DNA from 3 places in the Intestinimonas sp. HCP28S3_D6 genome. Region 1 is predicted to be linked to each of the others. Evidence: a T-box and tRNA genes for the amino acid it is inferred to sense, from the RefSeq annotation. Region 1 holds a T-box; the other regions hold tRNA genes.
What was found. The T-box of region 1 lies ahead of ACTNBK_RS02665 (glycine--tRNA ligase). A T-box ahead of a tRNA ligase gene usually reads a tRNA of that ligase, here a tRNA-Gly.
Positions count from the first base shown of each region.

Region 1 (5,569 bases):
ATGCTCTTCCGGCGCGAAAAACCGGGCCAGCTTCCCCAGGGCCCCCACCAGGGCGTCACACTCCTCCGGCGTCAGTCCGTCCAGGACCTGCTCCACCATCTGCCGGTGAAATTCCCTGTGGGCTGCGTCCGCCTCACGGGCCAGCGGCGTGGGCAGAATCCGCACCGCCCGCCGGTCCTTCTCGTCCCGCTGGCGCTCCACGTAGCCCTTCCGCTCCAGCAGGTTCACCGCCGTGGTCAGCGTCCCCGCCGTCACCCCCTGGGCCGCCGCGATGGCCGTGGCACGGTTGTCCCCGCCGTGGTCCGCCACCCGGCACACCGTGTCGATCAGGTGGATCTCCCGCAGGGACAGCTTGGGGTACTCCGCCGTCAGGACCTCCTCCTCCCGGCGCAGGATCTGGTCAAAAACCTCCACCAGAAACTGATTGATCTTGGCGCCCCGCACCTCCATGCCGCCGCCTCCTTTTCTTTGAAGTTCAAAACATTGGCATTGTATCCGGTCTCGCTCCGCTTGTCAAGCATTTTTAGTTTGAATTTCAAATAAAGCATGGGTTTTTTCCTTTTTTCCAAAAAATGGTCCTCTATGGGCAGCAAAAAACCGCCTGCGCATGCAGGCGGTTTTCAGGCAATGATCTGTGCGCCTCAGGCCAGCTTGTTCAGCTTGATGGTCATGGCGCTCTTCTTGTTGGCCGCGTTGTTGCGGTGCAGCAGACCCTTGGCGGCAGCCTTGTCGATGGCCTTCACCGTGGCCTTGTAGACAACATCGGCCTCGCTGCGGTTGCCTTCGGCCACCACGGCGTCAAACTTCTTGATCTGGGTCTTCAGCGCAGACTTGGCCGCCTTGTTCCGGGCCGCCTTGGTCTCGTTGACCAGCACGCGCTTCTTGGCAGACTTGATATTCGGCAAACCAAACACCTCCTCCGATGGTATAATCATATCCACGGGACCTGCCCGTTCAGGTATCCATTTTAACAGAAGCTTTGAAAAAATGCAACCTTTTTTTTAAATTTTTTTGTTCTTTGGATAGGAAACTTGGATTTCGCAAAAAATAGGGGTCAAATGGCGATGCAGCCACTATATCTTGCGGAAGGGAGCGTGGTGATCCATGCTGACGCGGCGGACGGACCTGGCGGTGGAGGCGGAGGCTCTGGCCAGAGCGGGGCGGGAGACCCCGGCGCCGGAGGGGGTGCGGGTGCAGGAGGAGCGCCGGGAGGGCTGCCCGGTGACCCGGGTGGAGATTTTGGACGGCAGGGGGGAGGAGGCCCTGGGTAAGCCTGTTGGGACCTATGTAACGGTGGACCTCACCGGGCTGACGCGCAGGGAGGAGGAGGCCTTTCCCCGGTCCTGCCGGGCCCTGGCGGGGGAGCTCTCCCACCTGCTCCGGCGCTGTCGGGTGCCGGAAAAGGCCCCGGTGCTGGTGGTGGGCCTGGGCAACCGGGCCATCACCCCAGACGCCGTGGGGCCCGGCGCCGCCGACCACACCCTGGTGACCCGCCACCTCATCGACCAGGCCCCGGAGCACTTTGGGGACTTTCGGCCGGTGGCCGCCCTGGCGGCGGGGGTGCTGGGCACCACCGGCGTGGAGAGCGGGGAACTGGCCCAGGCGGTGGCGGGGAAGGTAAAGCCGGGCTGCGTCATCGCCGTGGACGCCCTGGCCGCCCGCAGCCTGGACCGCATCTGCGCCACGGTACAGCTCTCCGACACCGGCATCGTCCCTGGCTCCGGGGTGGGCAACCACCGCTTCGCCCTCAACGCCGAAACGTTGGGGATGCCCGTCATCGCCGTGGGGGTGCCCACCGTGGTGGACGGCGCCACCCTGGCCCTGGACATCCTGGAGGAGGCCGGCCGGGACGACCTGGACCCCGCCGCCCTCCGGGGGGTGGGGGGGAGCCTCATGGTCACCCCCAGGGACATTGACCAGCGGGTCAAAGATATGGCCAAGGTCATCGGCTTCGGCATCGACCTGGCCCTCCACCCCCGTCTCTCCGTGGAGGACGTGGAGCTGTTTTTGTCCTGAGGGGGAAGAGGCTTTAAACCACGCTGCTTTTTTTAATGGGGGAACGGCCTCCGGCGGGCCCCTTTCTGAATGACCAGAAAGGGGCAAAAGAGTCAGGCGGGAAGGGGGGGTTGCGATTTCCCCCCTACCCGACACCCAACCCCCTTAAAACGACCAAACACAGGGGGGAGCTGCGGCTCCCCCCTATTGGAAGTACCCCCCGGACTCTTCTACTGTTACGCCACTTGCACCGTCGGCTTACTCTGTAACGCCGCCGGTGCCCCAGCGTAGGGGCGGCCTGCGACCGCCCGCCGTGCCGGTGCGGGACCGCTTTTTCGCGGGGCGCGTCTGGGAAGCCGCGCCCCACAAATGAAACTTTCCCGTATCGGTACGGCGGGCGACCAAAGGTCGCCCCTACACAGGCAAAACAGTGTCCAAAACCGTGCTTTCTTTCCGTCCCAGCCCTTGACGGCGGGGAGAAAGGGTGATAAAATGGGCCCAAATCGGAAAAAGGCAGTGACCGGGAGGAGTACGCGAGGACCCGGACCGCAGAGAGGAGCCGCTTCGGTGCAAGGCTCCCGACGGTCCCGCGGAAGGCGCCCGTGAGCCGCGGAGCGGAAATGCTCCGCCGTCTCGTCCCCGTTACGGACCCAAGAGTGTGCGCCCTAAGGGGTGCAAATTCAGGTGGTACCACGGACCGTCAGCGTTCGCCCTGAGCCATAGGCTCAGGGCGTTTTCTTTTGCTTACCTTTATTTTTGTCATAAGGAGTGTCTCCCCATGAAAAACACCGAAAAGACCATGGAACAGATCGTAGCCCTGTGCAAGGGCCGTGGCTTCATCTTCGCCGGCAGCGAGATCTACGGCGGCCTGGCCAATACCTGGGACTACGGCCCCCTGGGCGTGGAGCTCAAGAACAACGTGAAAAAGGCCTGGTGGAAGAAGTTCGTCCAGGAGAACCCCTACAACGTGGGTCTGGACGCCGCCATCCTCATGAATCCCCAGGTGTGGGTGGCCTCCGGCCACGTGGGCGGCTTCTCCGACCCCCTCATGGACTGCAAGGAGTGCAAGGAGCGTTTCCGCGCCGACAAGGTCATCGAGGACTGGTGCCAGGAGAATAACTTTGACCTGGGCCACAGCGTGGACGCCATGAGCCAGACCCAGATGAAGGAGTTCATCGAGGAGCACAATATCCCCTGCCCCACCTGCGGCAAGCACAACTGGACCGACATCCGCCAGTTCAACCTGATGTTCAAGACCTTCCAGGGCGTCACCGAGGACGCCAAGAACACCGTCTACCTCCGCCCCGAGACCGCCCAGGGCATCTTTGTCAACTTCCAGAACGTCCAGCGGACCACCCGGCGGAAACTGCCCTTCGGCGTGTGCCAGGTGGGCAAGAGCTTCCGCAACGAGATCACCCCCGGCAACTTCACCTTCCGCACCCGTGAGTTCGAGCAGATGGAGCTGGAGTTCTTCTGCCAGCCCGGCACCGAGCTGGATTGGTTCAAGTACTGGAAGGACTTCTGCCACCAGTGGCTGCTCCAGCTGGGCATGAAGGACGAGAACCTGCGGCTCCGGGACCACGACCCCGAGGAGCTCTCCCACTACTCCAACGCCACCACCGACTTCGAGTTCGTCTTCCCCTTCGGCTGGGGCGAGCTGTGGGGCGTGGCCAGCCGTACCAACTTTGACCTCAACGCCCACCAGACTACCTCCGGCAAGGACATGACCTACTTCGACCAGGAGAAGAACGAGCACTATATCCCCTACGTCATCGAGCCCTCCCTGGGCGCCGACCGCGTCACCCTGGCCTTCCTGGTGGACGCCTACGACGAGGAAGTCGTGGACGCCGAGAAGAACGACGTCCGCACCGTCCTGCGGCTCCACCCCGCCCTGGCCCCCTTCAAGTGCGCCGTGCTGCCCCTCTCCAAGAAGCTGGGCGACAAGGCCCGGGAGATCCAGGCCGAGCTCTCCAAGTACTTCATGGTGGACTACGACGACGCCGGCTCCATCGGCAAGCGCTACCGCCGCGAGGACGAGATCGGCACCCCCTACTGCATCACCGTGGACTTCCAGACCGTGGGCGACGACAAGACCCCCGCTGACAACTGCGTCACCGTCCGCGACCGCGACACCATGGAGCAGGTCAGAATCCCCATCGATCAGCTCAAGGATTATATTGCCGAGAGAGTGGCGTTTTAAGGAATTGCCCACCGCGGCCGGGCGTAGGGGCGGATCATATCCGCCCCTACCCCAGCTTTACGGTGTGGTTTGGCGCGCCGAGTCGTCGCGCCCCACAAACAGCACAGCACCACGGGCGCGTCTGGGAAGCCGCGCCCCACAATAGAAGGAACATCAGGCAGCGCCACCACGCTCCGACACCCACCCGCGCAGGCGGCGAAAAAATGTGGGATAGGACCACGGCTTTTCCCTGTTCCACCGAGGTAGTCACCTGTGGACGGTGCTGGTCCTCTACGGGGCGTAAAGACGTGCCGCCGGATTCCTATTTGGAATCACCTAACCCGCACGGGAGCCCCTTTTTCTTTGGATTCCAAAAACCGTTCTTTTTCCAGCAGGGAAAAAGAAACGGTCTTTGACCGTCTCTCCTGTCCTTTCACGTAACAGAAAGAAAATGAGACGTAAACCACGCTTAAAGTCCCCCCTCATCCGCCCCAGTGTGCGCACTGGGGCACCACGGGTTAAGGAAGAAGTCATTTCTTCTGACTGTCCACCGGACAGTCAGACCCCCGGGGGAAGGCTCTGTTTGTTCCCCCTTTCACAGACAAAAAGGAATCAGATATGAAAAAAATCCCCCTCTTTCAGCGCCATGCCGACCAGTCCTGGCCGGCGTGGAAAACCGCCCTCTTCTGGGTCTGGAACCTCTTTTGGGGCCTGTGTGCCACATTGGGAGTAGGCCTTGTGAGCCTGATCTTTGCCGCTGTCATCGACCAGAAGGCCATGCTCCTGAGCTATTTCCAGAACCCCCTCATCGCCTTTCTGAACCTGGCCCCGGTGGTGCTCCTCTACTTCCTGCTCTACTTTATCCTGGGCCGGGCCTCTTTGGCCTACGCCCTCACCGCCGCCATTACCCTGGGCTTTACCATGGGCAGCTGGTTCAAGCTCCAGTTCCGCAACGACCCCCTCATGTTCGAGGACCTGCTCCTTTTGAAGGAGGCCGGCAACATGGCGGGGAAGTACCAGCTCTTCCTCACCAAGACCATGATCCTGGCCCTGGTGCTCCTCATCCTGGGCTGGCTCTTCCTCCACTTCTGCGTCCGGGGCCGCCCCGGCGCCCGGCTGCTGCTGCTGGGCTTCGCCGCCGCCGTCCTCTGCGCCCTCCCCGTGTGGAACATGACCCAGAGCGACGACATCTACAACAACCGCACCGCCAACAACGGCCTCATCAACCAGTGGTCGGCCACCCAGGTCTACGTGTCCAAGGGCTTCGTCTACCCCTTCCTCCACAGCGTGAAGTCGGCCTCCGACGCCCCGCCGGAGGGCTATGACGCCGGTCGGGCCGAGACCATCCTGTCGGGCTACGAGGACGCCGACATCCCCGAGGACAAGAAGGTGTCG
Region 1 is NZ_JBQHTM010000004.1:107,252-112,820, reverse strand. Features, by position in the region: gene ACTNBK_RS02680 (MarR family winged helix-turn-helix transcriptional regulator) at 1-450, opposite strand, end outside; gene rpsT (30S ribosomal protein S20) at 642-905, opposite strand; gene gpr (GPR endopeptidase) at 1,105-2,016, shown strand; T-box leader at 2,503-2,713, shown strand; gene ACTNBK_RS02665 (glycine--tRNA ligase) at 2,774-4,195, shown strand; gene ACTNBK_RS02660 (LTA synthase family protein) at 4,793-5,569, shown strand, end outside.

Region 2 (5,569 bases), on a different contig from region 1:
GGTGGCCCTCTTCCTCTCCTCCAAGGTGATGGACGTGGTCCTCTACGGCCTGGACACCGCCAAGGTGGCCTATATCATCAGCCAGGACCCCCAGGCCATCGCTCAGAAGCTCATCCGGGACCTGGACCGGGGGGTCACCATCCTCCAGGGCCGGGGCGCCTGGTCGGGAGAGGACAAGGAGGTGCTCATGTGCGCCTTCAAGCAGCGGCAGATCGTGGCCATGAAGCGCATGGTCAAGGAGGTGGACCCCGCCGCCTTCCTCATCGTCTGCGACGCCCACGACGTCATGGGCGAGGGGTTTCGGGAATATCAGCAAAACGACTTGTGATGTGAAAGAAGGGTGTCTTATGGCAGATCTCGAAAAGTTGCAGAAGAGCCTGGAGGCGGAGGGCTTTGCCGTCTCCCGCTTCGACACGGCGGCCCAGGCCGCCGATTACTTAGACGCCGCCCTGGACGGCAAGACCATCGGCATCGGCGGCTCCGTCACCGTCCAGGAGATGGGGCTGGGGGAGCGGCTGGCCAAGCACAACACCGTCCTCTGGCACTGGGGCGGGAGCACCCTCCAGGAGGCCGCCGGGGCCCAGGTCTACCTCACCTCGGTGAACGGCGCCGCCGAGACCGGGGAGCTCATCAACATCGACGGCACCGGCAACCGGGTGGCCTCGGGGCTCTTCGGCCACGAGAAGGTGTACTTCATCGTGGGCCGGAACAAGGTGGCCCCTGACTACGACGCCGCCCTCTGGCGGGCCCGGAACATCGCCGCCCCCAAGAGCGCCCAGCGCCTGAACCGCAAGACCCCCTGCGCCGCCAAGGGCGACCGCTGTTACGACTGCAAGAGCCCCGAGCGCATCTGCCGGGCCCTGGTGGTGTACTGGGAGAAGCCCACCAGCATGGACATGGAAGTGGTGCTGGTGGATGAGGACCTGGGCTATTAAGGGGCGCTTCGCCGCCCTGGGACTCACGGCCCTGGTGCTCCTCAGCGGCTGCTCGGCCATGCTGGAGCGGGAGTACCAGTCGGTGGAGCCCCACGTCCGGCTCAGCGTGGCCGAGGACGACTCCAACGCCGTGTGGGCGGAGACCTACTCCGAGCTCCAGAGCGCCATTCTGGCCCAGGTGAAGGCCGGCCAGGAGGAGGGCGTCATCCGCCTGCGGAACTGGAAGGGAGACGTGGAGGAGCAGCTCACCCGGGCCTGCGACGAGATCAGCCACTCCGACCCCCTGGGGGCCTACGCCGTGGACCGCATCCAGCACAGCTTTGCCCGCATGGTCTCCTACTACGAGGCAACCATCACCATCGACTACCGGCGCTCGGCGGAGCAGATCGCCGCCGTCACCACCGTCACCGGCAGCGGCGCCATCCGGGCCGAGCTGCTGGACGCCCTGGACGGCTTCGTCCCCGAGACGGTCTTTCAGATCAACTACTTCGACGAGACCCAGGACGCCGACTATATCCGTGACCTCATCCGGGAGGCCTACTACGATCTGCCCGCCGCCGCCCTGGGCATGCCGGAGGCCCAGGTGAACCTGTACCCCGATGAGGGGAGCCGGCGGGTGGTGGAGGTCCTCCTCACCTATCCCGAGGACGCCAGGACCCTCCAGGGCAAGCGGGTGCAGCTGGAGGACGCCGCCACCGACCTGGTGGAGCCCTACCGCACCGGCCTTGCCGACCGGGTGTTGGCCTCGGTGCTCTTCAGCGCCCTGGGGGAGCGCGCCAGAGCCGACGAGGCGGCGGGGGCTACCGCCTACCACGCTCTGGTGGAGGGAGCTGCCGACAGCGAGGGCATGGCCCTGGCCTATAAGGAGCTGTGCGACCTCACGGAGCTGCCCTGTCAGGTGGTGGAGGGGGATCTGGGCGGAGTACATCACTTCTGGACCATCGTCACCCTGGGGGAGGGGAGCTTCCATGTGGACCCCTCCCGGGAGGAGGGCATCCTCCTCACCGATGCCCAGATGGCCCAGGCGGGCTATACCTGGCCGGAGGGGGAATACCCCGTCTGCGGCGAGGCGGCCATCCCCACAGAAGAAAATGCGGAAAATTGAAAAAAACTATTGACAGAAGCGGCAGGTGTGGCTATAATATCATTTGTCGCTTGCAGGTGTAGCTCATCTGGTAGAGCGCCACCTTGCCAAGGTGGAGGTAGCGAGTTCGAGCCTCGTCACCTGCTCCAGCAAAAAACGGACTGCTTATGCAGTCCGTTTTTTTCATATCAAGACCACTGTCCTTTGGCGAGAACGCGCTGCCTCCACCACAAAAATGCGGTGTAGCCGCATTTTTTGCAATCCGGAGGTGCGGGGTCCCCGCAAAAGCGGCGCTTTTGTAGGGCGCGGCTTCCCAAATGCGCCCTCATGCCGACCTGAAACTTTTTCTCCCCCGTGAAAACTTTCCGCCCGCCCCTCCGTCTAACATACAGAAAGACAGAAAAGGAGGGGAGACGCATGGGCTATCAGCCGAAACGCTGCCAACGGAAGGTGCGGACCGCCCCAGCGCTGCGCCTGCCCGCCGCCGTGCTGCTCCTGGCGCTGCTGCTGGCCGGAAGCTGGTCGGTGCTCTCCGCCCATGTGAGCGCCCGTCACGATACAGATGACCTGCCCCGGCAGAAGGTGGAGCGGCAGGAGACCGCCGTGGAGACCGTGGCCCCCACAGTGACCGCTCCCGTGCCCGTGACGCCTTCCACGGCAGAGACTGCCGCTGTCCCGGCGGAAACGGACGCCGCCCAGGGCTATGACTATACCGCCCCTGTGCCCGAGAGGGAGCGGGTGGAAAACGACTGGTTCGAGGATGCCGCCTTTTTGGGGGATTCCCTCACCGACGGCCTGCTGCTGTACAGTGACATCCGGGGGCCGGCCAACCTCTCCTACAAGGGTCTCACCGTCCAGTCCGTCCGCACCGACAAGGTGATCCGGCTGAACGGTCAGAAGTACACCCCTCTGGAGGCCCTGGGGAAGCGATCCTACGGCAAGGTCTACATCCTGCTGGGCATCAATGAGCTGGGCTGGTACAACGACCAGCGGTTCTACAACTGCTATGCCCAGCTCATCGATCTGGTCCGGGCGGCCCAGCCGGACGCCCAGATCTATCTCCAGACCCTGCTGCCGGTGACGGCGGAGAAGTCGGAGAGCCATGAGTGGCTGAAAAATGAGAAGATCGCCGTCTACAACGACCTCATCGCCCAGCTGGCCGGGGAGAAGGGGGTCTACCTGGTGGACGCCCACGCCGCCCTGGCCGACGAAAACGACGCCCTGCCGGCGGATGAGAGCGTGGACGGGGTCCACCTTACCAAGGCCGGCTATCAGCGCTGGGCCGACTACCTCCGGACCCATACCGCGGCGTCGGAGACCTCATAACGGAAGGAAGCTGCCATCCCCTTGAGACAGAACGTCCCGGACAACCGCCAATTGCTGGTGGAGCATATTCTCAACGGACAGACGGATTTTTACCGCCTGGCGATGAGTTATGTCAAAAACCGGGATGCGGCCATGGATGTGGTCCAGGAGGCCATCGTGAAGGCCCTCAGCAAGGTGGACAGCGTCCGGGAGCCGGCCTATCTCAAGACCTGGTTCTACCGCATCCTCATCAACGAGGCCATGAACCACTTCCGGCGGAATCGCAACCTGGTGTCCCTGGAGGACGTGATGGTGGACCGGGCGGAGGAGCCCCGGGACCCGGGGGAGCGGCTGGACCTCTATGACGCCATCGACCGGCTGTCCTTCCCGGAACAGACCGTCATCAAGCTGCGTTACTTTGAGGACATGAAGCTGGAGGAGATCGCCCAGGCTACCGGGGCCAACCTGAACACGGTGAAGTCCCGGCTCTACAAGGCCATCCGAAAGCTCAAGGACATGACTGGAGAGGAGATCGACTATGCACCCTGAAATGGAACGGGCCAGGGCCCGCTATCGGGCTCAGGAGACGCCGGAGGAACTCTCCTTTATGGTGCGCGCCGCCATCCGGGAGGGGGACCGGCAGCGGAAGCACCGTCGGACCCTGCGCCGGAGCCTGGCCACCGCCCTGGCCAGCTGCGCCTGCTTCGTGCTGCTGGTCAACGGCAGCCCCAGCTTTGCACAGGCGGTGTACGAGGTGCCGGTGCTGGGCAGCCTGGCCAGAATCGTCACTGTCACCGAGTACACCGTCAACGACGACGACCGGGTCATCGATGTACGGCTCCCGGCCCTGGAGCACACCGGCCACACCGAGCTGGAGCAGAAGATCAATCAGGAGATCTCCGCCCGCATCCAGTCCGTCATCGCCGAGGCTGAGGAGCGGGCGCGGGAGGCCAAGGAGGCCTATGTGGCCACCGACGGCGACCCCAAGGACTATATGCCGGTCATCATCGACGTGGACTACGAGGTCAAGTGTCAGACCGACCAGTACCTCTCCTTCGTGGTGGAGAAGACCGAGACCCGGGCCAGCGCCTACACCGAGTTCTACACCTACAACATCGACCTGGAGACGGGCAAGGAGCTCAGCCTCCGGGACCTGCTGGGACCCAACTGGATGGAGATCGTCAACACCCAGGTGGCCCAGCAGATCGAGGAGCGGTCCCAGGACCCGGACAACATCTACTGGACCGCCGAGCAGGGCGGCTTCCAGGGCATTGAGGAGGACCAACCCTTCTACCTCAATGAAGATGGGCTCCCCGTGGTGGTCTTTGAGAAGTACGAGCTGGGCCCTGGTTCCATGGGCAATCAGGAGTTCGTCATCCAATCTGGTGATTGATCCAATATTTCTGCCTCCAAGCCGGACGGGCGGATACGGTTCTTCCATATCCGCCCGTCCGGCTTTTTCGACGGCAAATGAGGGAAAGGGTAAAAATGAGAAATTCTTAGTTTCATTTTGAATGGATGCAATCCCCAGGCCAAAATTCATTATTTTATACAAATATATTTTTTATAATACAGGTAAAAATGATTGATTTTCACAATACAAAGTGGTAGCCTTTAAGTGTAAGGCCCGGTGTTACCGGAAACCCAGATCTGAGTAAGCTTGTGAAAGGAGCAGGGTAAAAATGGAACTGAAGAAGCTGATCTACACCGTGGAAGACGGCATCGCGGTTATCACCATGGACTACCTGAAGAACCTCAACGCCATTGATGAGCAGATGGCGGACGAGCTCCAGTATGTGGTGGACGCGGCGGAGCAGGACCCGGCGGTGCGGGTGGTCGTACTCAAGGGCAGCAGGAAGGCCTTCTCCGCAGGCGGGGACATCGGCTACTTCTATCAGCTGATCCAGGCCGGCGGCGAGGTCAACATGGACGGGCTCATCAGCAAGGTGGGCGGCGTGGCCGACGGCATCAAGCGCATGAGCAAGATGGTCATCACCTCGGTGTGCGGTGCGGCGGCGGGGGCCGGTGTGAGCCTGGCCCTGGCCGGCGACTTCATGATCTGCGCCGATAACGCGAAATTCATCCTGGCCTTTGTGAATCTGGGCCTGGTGCCCGACACCGGCGCCACTTATCTGCTGGCCAAGAGTATCGGGACCGCCCGCACCATGGAGCTGGCGGCCACCGGGCGGCCCGTGGACGCCCAGGAGGCCAAGGCGCTGGGCCTGGCCTACAAGGTGACCACCGT
Region 2 is NZ_JBQHTM010000008.1:78,774-84,342, reverse strand. Features, by position in the region: gene ACTNBK_RS04700 (YitT family protein) at 1-328, shown strand, start outside; gene ACTNBK_RS04695 (lactate utilization protein) at 348-935, shown strand; gene ACTNBK_RS04690 (hypothetical protein) at 916-2,040, shown strand; tRNA gene ACTNBK_RS04685 (tRNA-Gly) at 2,093-2,168, shown strand; gene ACTNBK_RS04680 (GDSL-type esterase/lipase family protein) at 2,437-3,345, shown strand; gene ACTNBK_RS04675 (RNA polymerase sigma factor) at 3,367-3,873, shown strand; gene ACTNBK_RS04670 (DUF3298 domain-containing protein) at 3,863-4,717, shown strand; gene ACTNBK_RS04665 (enoyl-CoA hydratase/isomerase family protein) at 5,007-5,569, shown strand, end outside.
Region 2: it encodes a tRNA-Gly, which carries the amino acid that the T-box ahead of ACTNBK_RS02665 (glycine--tRNA ligase) is inferred to sense. The anticodon was not compared.

Region 3 (5,569 bases), on a different contig from region 1:
ACCCGGACATCCACGCCCTTCTGCTCCAGCACGTCGGCAATGGCCAGGGCGTTGATGGCGGTGGCCAGCATACCCATGTGGTCGGCCCGGGTGCGCTCCATCCGGTCGCCGCCGTCCTTCACGCCGCGCCAGAAGTTGCCGCCACCCACCACAATGCCCACCTGGACACCGGCTTCATTACATTTTTTGATCACGTCGCAGACTCTGCCGATGACGTCAAAGTCCAGCCCACGGCTGGCGTCTCCGGCCAGGGCCTCACCGCTGACTTTCAGCAGGATGCGCTTATACTGCGGTTCAGGCATAGAGAATATCCCCTTCCGTATCCTTATATTCCTGGGCCGCGTCCGGATTCGTCCCGGCACGGCGCAACAGCCCACGGACAGAGCCGCGGCGCAGTTTACTCAGTCGTACCTATTTTAATATAACTTTTCCCTTTTGCATAGGGGGGCAGTCAGATTTTTTAAAATTTATACACATATCAAATCTCTCTGCCATTTCCCTCTTTCCCACCGCTGCAATCTATATTATAATGGTCTTGGTCAAACCGTTCGTGTGCAGGAAAGGAGGCAAACTCTATGCTGATTGGTATCCCTATGGAAGTCAAGCCCCAGGAGTTCCGCGTCGCCCTCACCCCTGCCGGTACCGATGCCCTGGTACGGGCAGGCCATCGAGTGGTGGTCCAGAACAGTGCCGGTCTGGGCAGCGGCTTTACTGACGAGGAGTACATCGACGCCGGAGCCCAGATCTGCGACGACCCGGAGGAGATCTTCCGTATGGCTGACATGATCGTCAAGGTCAAAGAGCCCCAAGAGGAGGAGTATGCCCTTCTCCGTCCCGGACAAACGCTGTTTACCTACCTTCACCTGGCTCCAAATCGTGCACTGACCCGGGCCATGCTGGAAAGCCGGGTAACCGGCATCGCCTATGAGACTGTCCAACTCGCCGACGGCTCCCTGCCTCTTTTGGCCCCAATGAGCGAGGTTGCCGGGCGCATGTCCATTCAGGTTGGTGCCCGTCTGCTAGAGCAGACCACCGGCGGCCGGGGCGTGCTTCTGGGCGGCGTCCCCGGTGTGGAGAGCGCCCATGTGGCGGTCATCGGCGGCGGCACCGTAGGAACCAACGCTGTGAAGATGGCCGTGGGCCTAGGCGCTCAGGTAACGGTGGTAGACGTGTCCATCGAGCGGCTCACCTACCTGGATGACCTCTTCCAGGGCCGTGTTATCACTTTGGCCTCCAACCCCTACAACATCGCCAGAGCCACCCAATGGGCCGATCTGGTGGTGGGCGCGGTCCTCATTCCCGGCGGTGCCATCGCTCCCCGGCTCATTACCGAGGAGATGGTACGGCAGATGCGACCCGGCTCTGTCATCATCGACGTAGCCGTGGACCAGGGTGGCATCGTGGAGACCATCGACCACACCACCACCCACCAGGACCCAACCTACGTCAAGCATGGGGTCATTCACTACGCGGTGAGCAACATGCCTGGCGCTGTCCCCCGCACCTCCACCTTTGCCCTCACCAATGCCACCCTGCCCTACATCCGGTCCATCGCCGACCACGGCGCCGAAGAGACCATGCGGCTGGACCCCACCCTCCGCAAGGGCTTGAATACCTACATGGGCAAGCTGACGCTTCCATCCGTGGGAGAGATCCAGGGACTTCCCTCCATCCCCTCTGAAGCGCTGTTCTGAACAAAAATCCCCGTGTCGGGACACGAAAAGGGCCGGGCACCTGTGGTGCCCGGCCCTTTCACGCGCCGAACGGTGCGGACAGCCCACGGACAGGAACAGGAGGACTTCGCCGCAAGTGGTCTTCTTTATACAATAAGGCACCCGTCTGCCTAAGACAGACCAGTGCTTCTATATAGCAAAAGGGCTTTGGACGCCATCGCCCAAAGCCGACCCGCTGGTAATAAATTGTCTCTATCAGCAAAAAAGCCACACCTTCCGGTGCGGTTTTCTTGGTACAAGGCTTACCGCTCACTCACGGTCCGCTCCTCGCTGCCGCCAAAGATCAGATCATCCACATCCAGGGGCTTCACGCGAACATTTTCCACTGCACATACCTCCTTCCCGGTTGTTTGAAGTTAGTATAGCAGTCCGATGGTAAAAAAGCAAGAGAACTATGTGGATATTTCATAAATTTTATGTAAATAAATTGTTAATTATGCCGAATTTCATCAACCAACTCTGGAAAATCCCCTCTTGCAAAATATGAGTGCCCATGTTATAATAATAAAGTCCCTCTGAGATGCAGGTGTAGTTCAATGGCAGAACGTCAGCTTCCCAAGCTGAACACGAGGGTTCGATTCCCTTCACCTGCTCCATTCAAAAAATCCCGCAGCCGTAATGGCTGCGGGATTTTTTATTCCCAACGGTTTCATAACCTCAGCTTATCTGCATTTCCGTCTCCGCCAGAGATGACCCAGAGGTCAAGAAGACGGACAAATACACACGGATTACACTCAGAAAGTGCACAGCGGAATAATGCTGTATTTCGCCATGTCACAAAGACACCTCATCTCCCTTAGGTCTCCAAAAAATAAGGAGCCCAGGGTAATCATTACGATTACCTTGGACTCCTTCGAGTCATGATTGAGTGGTCAATAAGGCTAAGATGCAGGGGATGGCCTCAACAATTACTTGCCCAGCTGCTTGGCGATCTCCTCAGCGAAGTTCTCCTGCTTCTTCTCGATGCCCTCACCCTTCTCGAAGCGGACAGCATTCTTGAAGGTGATGGTGCCGCCCAGAGCCTTGGCGGAAGAAGCGATATACTGTTCCACGCTCATGCTGTTGTCCTTGACGAACTCCTGCTGCAGCAGGCAGTTCTCAGCGTAGAACTTGTTGAGCTTACCCATGACGATCTTCTCACGGACCTGCTCGGGCTTGGAGGCCATCTTGGGGTCGTTGGCCATCTGGACCATCATGATCTTCTTCTCCTCGTCCAGCACGTCCTGGGTGACCTGAGTCTTGTCCCAGAAGCGGGGATTCAGAGCGGCGATCTGCATGGCCACGTCCTTACCCACGGTCTCCACCTGCTCGGCAGAGAGGCTGGTCTCCAGGTTCACCAGCACGCCGATCTTGCCGCCGGCGTGGATGTAGGGCACGCACACACCCTCGGTGAAGAAAGCAAAGCGGCGGACCTTGATGTTCTCGCCGATGACCAGAACCATCTCCTGCTGCTGCTGAGTGACGGTGAGATCGGTGCCGGCATACTTGCACTCCATGAGGGCGTCCAGGTCGGCAGGCTTGTTGGCCACGACGGTGGCGGCCACACCCTTGACGAAGTCCACGAACTTCTCGTTCTTGGCCACGAAGTCGGTCTCGGCGTTGACCTCGACCACCACGCCCACACCGTCGATAACGGCGGCGTAAGCCATACCCTCGGCGGCGATACGGCCAGCCTTCTTCTGGGAAGCGGCCAGGCCCTTCTCACGCAGCAGCTCCACAGCCTTGTCCATGTTTCCGTCGGCCTCGGTGAGGGCCTTCTTGCAGTCCATCATACCCACGCCGGTCATCTCGCGCAGAGTCTGCACGTCTTTTGCAGTAAAAGCCATATCAATAACCTCCATATATTTCTTTTCTTCTGTAAAAAAGCGCCCGCCGCGCGCCGGCGGGCGCTAAAAGCCCAATGTCAGGATCTCGGATCAGGCGTTGGCGGTCTCCTCAGCCTTGGCAGCCTCATCAGCAGCGTTGTCCTCGCCCTGCTTGCCCTCCATGATGGCGTTGGCCATGACGGAAGAGATCAGGCGGATGGCGCGGATGGCGTCGTCGTTGCCGGGAATCACGTAGTCGATCTCATCGGGATCGCAGTTGGTGTCCACGATGGCCACGATGGGGATGTTCAGCTTGCGAGCCTCGTTGATGGCGTTGCGCTCCTTGCGGGGGTCGACCACGAACAGGGCGCCGGGGAGCTTCTTCATCTCGGTGACGCCGCCCAGGTACTTCTCCAGCTTGGCGATCTCGCCCAGGTGCTTCATGACTTCCTTCTTGGGGAGCATGTCGAAGGTGCCGTCCTCCTGCATCTTCTTGAGCTGGTTCAGACGGTCCACACGGCCGCGCATGGTCTTGAAGTTGGTGAGCATGCCGCCCAGCCAGCGGGCGTTCACATAGTAACCACCGCAGCGGGAAGCCTCTTCCTTGATGGCCTCCTGAGCCTGCTTCTTGGTGCCCACGAAGAGCAGGGTCTGACCACCGGCGGCCAGATCGCGGACGAAGTTGTAGGCCTCCTCCAGCTTTTTCACGGTCTTCTGCAGGTCGATGATGTAGATACCGTTACGCTCAGTGTAGATATAGGTGGCCATCTTGGGGTTCCAGCGGCGGGTCTGGTGACCGAAGTGGACACCGGCCTCCAGGAGCTGCTTCATAGATACGACTGCCATAGTTTTGTTTCCTCCTTTAATTGTTATTACCTCCACCCCGTTCATCTGCGGCACGTCCACCCCGAAGGGCACCGGACGCCGTATCCCGGACGGTGTGTGTAATACTGTGCCTTTTCGCACAGCTAGGGTATTTTATCACAGTTGCAGCTGAAATGCAACCATTTTTTCCTGTTTTTTACCATCCAGGTTCAGGCGTCCTCCGCCCCATCGATGGCGGCGGGGGACCCGCCCTCCACCAGGATGATATCCTCCCCGAACCGGCGTACCGACGACCAGGGAAAGACGTGGTCCTTCTCCCGGCCCAGCAGGCCGAAAAACCGCAGGCGCCCCGGCACCACCAGGGCCTTCACCTGCCCGGTCTCCAGGTCTACCTCCACGTCCCCCACATAGCCGAAGCGGCTGCCGCCGCTGATGTCGATGACCTCCTTGTCCCGCAGCTCCGAGACGGTGCTCTCCATCTCCGGCGCCCCCTTTCCCGCGGTGTGTTCCGCTCCCTGCCACCCTATGCGGAAAAAGGCATCGGTATGCCACCTTTATAGATCCCGACGGATCTGCTTGAGGGCGCTCTTCTCCAGTCGGGAGACTTGAGCCTGGGAGATGCCTACCTCGGCGGATACCTCCATCTGAGTCTTGCCCTGAAAGAAACGCAGATCCAGGATGTGCCGCTCCCGCTCGGAGAGCCGGGCGATAGCCTCCTTGAGGGCGATATGCTCCAGCCAGCTCTCATCGGTGTTCTTGGCGTCCTTCACCTGGTCCATGACGCAGATGGTGTCCCCCTCATGGTCGTACACTGGCTCGTAGAGGCTCACCGGGTCCACGATGGCGTCCAGGGCGGCCACCACCTCCTCCCGCTTCACCCCCATGGCGGAGGCGATCTCCTCCACGCTGGGCTCCCGCTGGTGCTCGGATAGAAACTTTTCCTTGGTCTGGAGCACTTTGTAGGCCGTATCCCGCATGGACCGGGACACCCGCATGGCGCTGTTGTCCCGGAGGTAGCGGCGGATCTCCCCGATAATCATGGGCACGCCATAGGTGGAAAAGCGCACGTCCAGGTCTACATTGAAATTATCGATGGCCTTGATAAGGCCGATACAGCCCACCTGAAAGAGGTCGTCGGCGTTCTCTCCCCGGTTGTGGAAGCGCTGGATCACCGAGAGCACCAGCCGCAGATTGCCGGCGATGAGC
Region 3 is NZ_JBQHTM010000003.1:51,467-57,035, reverse strand. Features, by position in the region: gene pyrH (UMP kinase) at 1-302, opposite strand, end outside; gene ald (alanine dehydrogenase) at 576-1,694, shown strand; tRNA gene ACTNBK_RS01920 (tRNA-Gly) at 2,256-2,329, shown strand; gene tsf (translation elongation factor Ts) at 2,642-3,559, opposite strand; gene rpsB (30S ribosomal protein S2) at 3,650-4,384, opposite strand; gene ACTNBK_RS01905 (YlmC/YmxH family sporulation protein) at 4,573-4,842, opposite strand; gene sigG (RNA polymerase sporulation sigma factor SigG) at 4,918-5,569, opposite strand, start outside.
Region 3: it encodes a tRNA-Gly, which carries the amino acid that the T-box ahead of ACTNBK_RS02665 (glycine--tRNA ligase) is inferred to sense. The anticodon was not compared.